Regions from separate parts of the Pseudoalteromonas sp. CST2 genome, predicted to be linked through region 3. Evidence: predicted binding sites of a transcription regulator. Region 3 holds the regulator's gene; each other region holds the start of a gene.
The links. The regulator sigma-54, encoded in region 3, starts transcription at its own class of promoters, with help from an activator protein. The targets are predictions, from matches to a motif close to GTTGGCACGNNNNTNGNNT.
Positions count from the first base shown of each region.

Region 1: a site for sigma-54 is predicted at 1,215-1,233, ahead of PSH41_RS06640 (diacylglycerol kinase family protein). Genes of this name have one in related genera too.
Region 2: a site for sigma-54 is predicted at 1,179-1,197, ahead of PSH41_RS01975 (EF-hand domain-containing protein). Genes of this name have one in related genera too.
Region 4: a site for sigma-54 is predicted at 940-958, ahead of PSH41_RS19105 (DUF1328 domain-containing protein). Genes of this name have one in related genera too.

Region 1 is NZ_JAQREO010000003.1:409,596-411,800, forward strand. Features, by position in the region: gene PSH41_RS06640 (diacylglycerol kinase family protein) at 1-1,155, opposite strand, end outside; gene PSH41_RS06645 (sigma-70 family RNA polymerase sigma factor) at 1,613-2,137, shown strand; gene PSH41_RS06650 (anti-sigma factor) at 2,134-2,205, shown strand, end outside.
Region 2 is NZ_JAQREO010000001.1:433,096-435,300, reverse strand. Features, by position in the region: gene PSH41_RS01980 (sensor histidine kinase) at 1-930, opposite strand, end outside; gene PSH41_RS01975 (EF-hand domain-containing protein) at 1,232-1,465, shown strand; gene PSH41_RS01970 (hypothetical protein) at 1,491-1,718, shown strand; gene PSH41_RS01965 (calcium dependent protein) at 2,008-2,205, shown strand, end outside.
Region 3 is NZ_JAQREO010000001.1:215,618-217,822, forward strand. Features, by position in the region: gene PSH41_RS00970 (PTS sugar transporter subunit IIA) at 1-300, opposite strand, end outside; gene hpf (ribosome hibernation promoting factor) at 305-592, opposite strand; gene PSH41_RS00980 (RNA polymerase factor sigma-54) at 620-2,119, opposite strand; gene lptB (LPS export ABC transporter ATP-binding protein) at 2,189-2,205, opposite strand, start outside.
Region 4 is NZ_JAQREO010000021.1:18,868-21,072, reverse strand. Features, by position in the region: gene oadA (sodium-extruding oxaloacetate decarboxylase subunit alpha) at 1-214, opposite strand, end outside; gene PSH41_RS19110 (OadG family protein) at 224-469, opposite strand; gene PSH41_RS19105 (DUF1328 domain-containing protein) at 998-1,171, shown strand; gene PSH41_RS19100 (hypothetical protein) at 1,224-1,415, shown strand; gene PSH41_RS19095 (YcxB family protein) at 1,572-2,039, shown strand; gene csrA (carbon storage regulator CsrA) at 2,090-2,205, opposite strand, start outside.

The DNA.
Region 1 (2,205 bases), on a different contig from region 3:
TTTTTCTACCATTGATTGCTCATAACCAATCCCAGCTAACAACAGCATAAGCTCGTCATTACAATAGGCCGTATCAATTGTTTGGGTTTGCCCATCAATAATAAGATCGCAGGCCTGCTCAACAGGAATGATTTTAGAGCTAATCCCCATAAGCACATGCGCTAATGCATTGGCTGTGCCCATTGGGATAATACCCAGCTTGCACTGAGTGTTTACCAACACACTTGCTACTTCTGTCACGGTTCCATCGCCGCCACAGGCAATTATTATATCTGGCTTATCTTTAATGGCTTGTTTAGCAAGCTCAATACCGTCTATTTCTTTGGTGGTGGTTAATACTTCTAAATCATAATACGCCGACAACCTAGCCACTATTAAATGCTCTTTGTCTTGCCACATTTTGGTACCCGACACAGGGTTTGCAATAATAACGGCTTTGTTTTTAATAACTAGCTCGCCCTTTTTATGTCGCTTTGCTAAATGACGAAGCTGATGCTTATTAAGATTTGCGGTTTCGCGGGTTTCTTTTATTTGCGCGAGCACTTGGTGAACATCGGCGTTTTTATCTTGGCTCAGTAAATACGCTGCCATAACAAATACCGAACGCCCTCTGCCCAGTGCACAGTGAACTACCACGCGGCGGTCTTCTTTAATATGATGATGTATCCAGTTAATGGCTTGGTTTAATTGCGAATGGGTAGGCACACTATGATCAAGCACCGGAATATTTAAATAGCTAATATTTTCTTGTGTAGAACTCCATTCTAAGCCATCAAACTCACACGTTACATCTAATATTGCCGTTATGCCGTTTTCTTTTAACGTATCTATATCAGAGGGGAACAATCGGCATGCTAAAAATAAATGGTCGTTAATTTTTTGAATGGGAGGGACTTTATCGTGCTTGCGAGAATACGCATTGTAAATTTGAACACCCAGTAAAAAAGGCACAAATGCCCAGCGAATATAAAATGGGATGACACCATTTTCACGCTTTCTAAAAATTTTCGCCAAATTAAAAATGTAAGCACCACTGACAAGAATTAACGACAATGCACTCCAGTAAAATACCACTGCAAAATATACCGAGTTAACCTCCCACCCTATAAATATAAAAATTAACGCTAAAATTAAATAACTCGTTGCAGCCCACATATTTTCTCCTTTATTTTTACTGTTTTGGCACATTTTTTTACAGCTGTGTATAAGTGTAGTAGCAATTTACACGCCAACAAAAGTTGTTTTTTAGGAACAAAAACAACACTAAGTAACTGATATAAAATAAATAAAAGTAGCTAGCTTTAGCTGTATTCGCATATTAGGCGCTTTTTACACAGTAATCGGTCATTTTTTCTCACTACTCAAAGGTAACTGTTTATATTTAAAACTTGTTTCAATGTGTACAGCAGCTAATATAAATGTCAGCTTAAAAGTTTTCGCATCCAATCACTCTTTTCACACGTTTATTGAGAGTGTGTTTATCTTTATTGGTTAAATTTATAACAGCCTGTTTAATCTCTATTTCAAAGCGATTAAGCTGCGCTCAAATAAAACAATTTTTAATTCACGAAGCCCAACACACCTCGGTAATAATAAAAACAACAGGAACCTTATGGAAAACGACAATTTACTTCCTCTTTTGTGTAAAACAGCACAGGGTAACAAAGCCGCGTTTGCTGATTTGTATCAGCAAACAAGCGCAAAGCTTTTTGCGATTAGTTTAAATATGCTGTCAAACCGCGCGCACGCAGAAGAAGTACTGCAAGAGGCATTTATAAAAATTTGGCATAACGCGTCAGAGTACAACTCATCTAAAGGCACAGTTATTAGCTGGATGATAAGCATTGTGAGATACCGCAGCTTAGATGCATTGCGTTATCACAAGGTAAGAAAAGAGCAGGCAATGGGTGATGATGAATACGATGAACAAGCAGTCGATGTTAGTTACGACGAACAAACCAAACTTGTTAATTGTATTGAGCAACTTGATCCCCAACAAAAACAAGCCATTCATTTAGCCTATTACAAAGGGCTAAGCCATGGTGAGTTAGTCAATCACATAGAAACGCCCTTAGGCACAGTTAAAAGCTGGATCAGGCGTGGTTTGCAGCAGTTGCAGAGGTGTTTAACATTATGAATTATAATAAACCAGAATTACTTGATGCTTTAGCAGGGCAGTATGTATTAGGTACTTTAAAAGGCCTG
Region 2 (2,205 bases), 220 kb from region 3:
AGTGCGCAAACGCACCATAGATTGGCTAATAAGCTCAAGCACAGCTTGCTGCTCTTTTGTAATGGGGCCGACTATTTCATCGCTAAGTAAATCGGTGCCCTCGACCATTGAAGCCAACGGCGTTTTAAGCTCGTGGGTTACATGGCGTAAAAAGGTATCTTTTTGTTGCTCAAGCATATGTAGCTGCTCTTGCACCCATTGTAGTTTTTCGCCTAATTCCACCAGCTCACTTGAGCCTTGCACTGCAATTTTTTGCTGCCAGTGGCCTTGCCCTAGTTTATCTATTACCGACGTAAGCCCTTTTAAACGCTTACTTATGCGCCATAAAAAGCCTCCACCCACTAGTAAAGTAAGCGGAATAAGCGCTACTAACCAGTTAATAAACGAGCTTTGTAAAGTACTTAATTCACTTTGGTTATTTTGTATTTGCGCTGCATTCGTATCGCGCAACCACACAGTAAGTTCAGCCACTAAATCGCTAATAGGCACAAACAATGCAGCATCTTGTTGGTTATTTTCAATTAAAGCTTGATGAGTACTACGCAATGTTGTTGCTAAGCGACGCCACTGCATAGTGTATTGCTGTGTGGCACTGGCTTGGCTGAGCGTGTCGATTGTTTGTAAGGAGGATTGCCATTTTTCGTTTATTAACGTGTCGAGCGACTCGCTTTTTAACACCCAGTTTTGTCGCGTTGCCCGCTCTAGGCTATTAAGCTCTTGCTTTAAAAAATTAAACGACTTAGTAACTTGGTAATTATTACTGACGATAAGCTGGGTAACAGCGAGCTGTTTGTTTAACGCATTTAAAAAAACAATAACCACTAAACTAAGCGGCAGTAACGACAGCAACATACTAATTATAAACTGACCTATTAAGTTAGGCCGCCAATTAAGCATTGCACGATACTTTTTAGCCAACGTTACAGGCATTATCATTTCCTTTTATTATTTTAAGCGCCCTATTTTAGTTACTTACCTTATACTCTCGCTGAATCAACTTCTATATTTAACCCAATATATCCACCTGTTGCCATTTAGCAACACACTAAGCTATTGATAACTCTATTAACTACTAATAGCACGTACCGCCTGTTGCAAAAATAACACACATTTAAGTAAAAAATTCCGACCAGCGCCCCTCAAACAATATAAACCATTGATTTTAAACACTTATTTAAATTGGCATCATTTTTGTAATAGTGAGTGCAACTTTAATCAATAAGGAAATTAAATGAACAACCGCTTTTTAGTAATTTTACCCATGCTGGCTTTTGGGTTTATGGGCACAGATGCAATAGCTATGGACGTTCAAGCTACATTTAATGAGCTAGATAAAGACAGTAACGGCACACTTAGCGAATCAGAAGCGGGTGAAGATGCCGTACTACACGAAAACTTTTCACAAATAGACACTAACCAAGATAGCCAGTTGTCGCTAAGTGAATTCAAAAAGTTTATTCAGTAAATTCATTTAATTAGGGAACATGATTATGAAACAACTTATCGCAGCATTTGCATTAATGTTTTTAGCCATTAGCGCCACGGCTTTAGCCTCTTCTGTCAACATTCGCTTTGCTCATTTAGACAAAGATATGGATGGAGCAGTATCGCTTGCAGAAGCCAAACAAGATAAAGAAGTAATGAGGCAATTTGCCGATTTAGACGAAAACCAAGACAAGAAAATTTCTAAAGAAGAGTTTCAAAATTTTAAACCTTAATTTTGATTAAGCGCTTTAATAACAAACTCAATAGTAACGATGTTTAAATCTTTTTCTGTGGCTAGAAATTTTAAGCCGTTAGCGCTAAAACGAGCTGCTTAAAATAGATTTATTATCCACAGCTGAAGTTAATTAAGTTTTACTTAAGCTTTTACCTAGTAAGGTAGGTTTCAAAAGCATTTGCCATAATCCCTGAGGGAATGTGTAAACGGATTTAATGTTGGGAAGTTAAATTATGGCAAGTGTTTTTTTTATTAATCTACAAGCACTGTATGTTGGAAGGAAAACCATGAAGTGTGTTTTTTTTAGTGTTATCGCTATTACTATGATCAGCTTTAATGCTGTTGCGTTAGATGTTAAACAACGTTTTGATCACCTTGATGCCAATAAAAGCGGCTTCTTAACAGAAGACGAATTAGAGCCACAGCCTCAGCTACTCAGCACCTTTACTCGCTGGGATAAAAACCAAGACAAACAAATCTCGCTT
Region 3 (2,205 bases):
AAAAATATCAACAGGGCAGTTATCAATAGCATCAAAGTTAACAGGCGTGTCGCTAACAAGTACTAAAGCCAGCGGCTCTTCTACGCCACCCATTCTGCCATGAGGAATGGCGATACCCCGGCCAATACCAGTACTGCCTAGCTTTTCTCTGCTTGCCAGCGCATTAAGAATATCTTGTTGTGGTAAGTAGGGGAGCTTTTCATGAGCAAGCTCACTGATAAACTCTAAAATTCTTTTTTTACTACTAAAAAGGACCGCAGCTTTGCTGCAGTCCTGGCATACTAATGTACTTAATTTCATAATATTAGTGTCTAGCAAGCTTCTCTTTATGTTTTATGACTTGACGATCGAGCTTGTCAATCAACGAGTCTATAGCGGCATACATATCTTGGTGCTCTGTTGAGGCAAATAAATCTGCGCCACTTACATGAATAGTCGCTTCTGCTTTTTGGTTGAGTTTTTCTACATCGAGAATGACATGCACATTGCTAATATGATCTGAGTGCCTTTCTAGCTTTGCAAATTTATTATTTACATAGTCTCTAAGTGAATCAGTTACTTCTACGTGACGACCAGTTAGGTTTAGTTGCATAAGCATTTCCTCTTTGTTTTTTACGTCTTATATCAAACTCTTTCTCTGATTTGACGGTGGAATAGCTAGCGATTCACGGTATTTTGCTATTGTGCGTCTAGCTACTTTAATTCCTTGCTCTGCCAATATATCCGCAATTTTACTATCACTCAATGGTTTAGCTGAGTTTTCCGCGGCAATTAGCTTTTTAATTAGGGCACGTATTGCGGTTGATGAACACTCTCCGCCGTTTTCAGTGCTTACGTGGCTTGAGAAAAAATACTTAAGCTCAAAAATACCACGTGGCGTATGCATATATTTTTGCGTAGTAACACGCGAAATTGTCGATTCATGCATTTCTACCATTTCAGCAACATCGTTTAAAACCATTGGCTTCATGGCTTCTGGGCCATGTTCAAAAAATGCTTGTTGCTGTTTTACAATACAGTTTGTTACTTTGAGCAGCGTGTCGTTTCTGCTTTCAAGGCTTTTTATAAACCATTTAGCTTCTTGTAAGTGAGAGCGAATAAATTGGCTATCACCACTTGATTTTACGGTACGTGACATAGCCGCGTACTGACTATTTACGCGTATTTTTGGCATGCTATCTGGGTTTAGCTCTACCACCCAGCGGCCTTTTATTTTTTTAACCGACACATCCGGTATTACATACTCCGACTCTTCCCTTACTATGGTATCTGCAGGTTTTGGGTTGAGGGTATGTATTAGGGTCATGACCTCTTTAAGCTCGTCTTCTTTAAGCTTAGTCTTTTTCATTAATGTACGATAGTCGCGTGCCGCTAATAGATCAATGTGATCGGTTAAGATCATTTTAGTTTGTTCTATAAAAGGGGTGTCTTTATCAAACTGGTTTAGCTGAATACACAAGCACTCTTGTAAACTGCGCGCGGCTATACCTACAGGGTCAAATAACTGAATACGCTTTAAAACGGCTTCTATTTCATCAAGTTCAACTTCAACTTCGTCATCGTTTTCTTGGTTAAAGCTCTCTAAAATTTCTTCGCAACTTAGCGTTAAAATACCCGAGTCATCTACAGCTTCTACAATGGCAATAGCAATGGCTTCGTCAGTTGGGCTAAAAGGAGTAAGCTGAAGCTGCCACATTAAATACTCATGTAGCGTTTCAGTAGAGGCACCTTGATAAATAGACTCATCTTCCGGCATTGGGCCTGAGGATGCAGCAGGGGCTGCGCTCATGTACTCATCCCAGGTTACATCCATTGCCATATCATCGCTAACGGTGTCTTTATTTAAAGCTTCGCCACTGTCTTGCTCGTACTCGCTGGTTGTATCGTCAGCCGATGCGCTTACGGTTACATCATCCGTATCTGCTTTTTGCTCATTTTTTCCAGCCGACTCTTCCGTGTAATCTTGCTCTTCTACTTCTAATAGCGGGTTGCTATCAAGTGCTTCTTGTATTTCTTGCTGGAGATCCAATGTACTGAGCTGCAGCAAGCGAATCGCTTGTTGCAATTGTGGAGTCATTGTAAGTTGCTGGCCCATGCGCAGCTGTAATGATTGCCTCATGTATCTCTAACAATCCTTTTATGTTGTTATAATTAATATTAGCAGATGCTTGTAGGTGTGGCTTAAATGTTACAGCCTAAATTGCT
Region 4 (2,205 bases), on a different contig from region 3:
CTTTTTTCAGAGCACGAATACGCTCCCACGGATCTTCACCTAAATAACGAATACACGAATCAAACGTAGCGCCGCCCCACGACTCAATAGACCAAAAACCGGCATCATCAAGTTTGCTAGCAATAGGTAGCATGTCATCTAAGCGCATACGGGTTGCAAGTAAAGACTGATGAGCATCGCGTAAAACAAGTTCTGTTAATTTTAATTTAGCCATGTGTGCCTCTTATTTATTATTTGATTTGTACTGAGCAATGGCAGCACTAATAGCAGCGATGTGCTCGTTTGGCACACCTTGAGATTTTAAAGATGGTGATTTAACCGGTATTGCAACTTCAGCCTCGTCAAAACGAGCAACCAAGTTAGACATGAGTGACACAGCACCAATCAATATTGAAAGAAATACAAACACGCCCACCATGCCCGTAAGCATCAAGCTACCTGCGGTTGTGAGTACAGCTCCTATATCCATTTTTCTCCCCCTGCACTATATAGCGATATAAAAAACCGCTTTATTTAAATAATTATTCACCGAATGATAACAAAACTTTTAACTTTGTCCACCACCTGTCAATTGGTAAAACCAATTAAAATTAAACTAACATACAGCCACAATAGTTAACATAGCTAATACAGGGTTAAATTGGCTTAGATATAGATGATAAAAATAACCGTTATAGGCAAAGGTTATATGGTTAAACCCAAAAAAACTTAAAAACTATAAGAAATAGTAAGTTAAACGGCAGGTAAAAAATCAGTTTGGGCTAAAATGTAAATTGGTCTTACCAAGACTAGTAAAGCAGCGCACAAAAAATATTTATTTTTTTACTCTCTTTACAATAGTGTGAATAAGTTACATCGTTAAACGTAAAACTTACCAATCCTAAATTTATAATCTTCGCCAAAAAAACCATAACATATTGAAAATTAATAGAATTAAACTCTGGCACGCAACTGGCATTATTACTTTCGAACGAATTTGATAACCAAGGAGAAAACAATGTTACGCTGGACAATTACATTTTTAGTTATTGCTTTAATCGCTGCAGTGTTAGGTTTTGGTGGTATCGCAGGTGCCGCAGCTGGTATAGCAAAAATTATATTCTTTATCTTTTTAGTACTTTTAGTGATTTCTTTAGTTTCAGGTGCGCTGCGCGGTAAATCGCCCAGGTAGCTACTAACATACTTAAAACACTAAACAATCAACATATACAAGGAATTACATTATGAACTCAACAACTTTAAAAGCAGCACTAATCGCCGTATTTGCAGGTTTCTTTATGATGGGTTGTGAAGACAACCACGCAGAAGAAGCAGGTGAGCGTATTGATGAAGCAGTAACTGACGTGCAAAACTCTGTTGAAGATGCATGCGAAAATGTAAAAGAAGGCGTTAACGCAGAAGAAACTAACTGTTAATCTGTTTGGTAACGTAAAAAACGGCTTTTAATAAGCCGTTTTTTTGTGCGCTAATAAAAAGGGGCTTCTAACTCTTATAATGCATAGCCTACATTAACGGGTGTGATTTTTACGCTAGCTTGTTAAAATAGCGAAAACTATTACTTATTAGCAATTATGGCACTGACCACCACTTACACACTCGATAAACCCTACTACTACGAATGCTTTGACGAGTCCCACTCTTATAGTAAAGCAGCCAAGCCAAAGTATTTTTTGCTGGCATTACTGGTGTGCTTAGGTTTAATTAGTATTTACGCTATGGACGATCATTACCTAGGTACATTTTTAATAATGCTGGGTGTATTAGAATGCGTTGCCTTTTATTACCGCAGGCCTTGGTGGGTTACGCGCCAAATGTTTAGTCGTGCTTCGGGTTCAACGGTTACTCTTTCGTTTACCGATGACGCTATTAGCACCGAAAACCACTATAAAAGCCATACATTTAAGTGGGCAGAAATAACCCATATTATTAAAACCAACCACGGCTACTTAGTGCACCATAATAAAGGTATGCAATATATTTCTAGCAGTGTATTAACCGATGAAATGCGCGATTTTATAAACAAAAAAGCCACTCAGTGAGTGGCTTTTGGTATAGCTAAGTGCATTACTCAGCTAAGTATAACTGTTGATTAAGCATTGCCCGGATTAGGGTTAGACTTTTCAGCTTGTATACGCATGTAAATCTCTTCACGATGCACTGAAACGTCTTTAGGTGCGTTAACACCAATTCGAACTTGATTTCCTT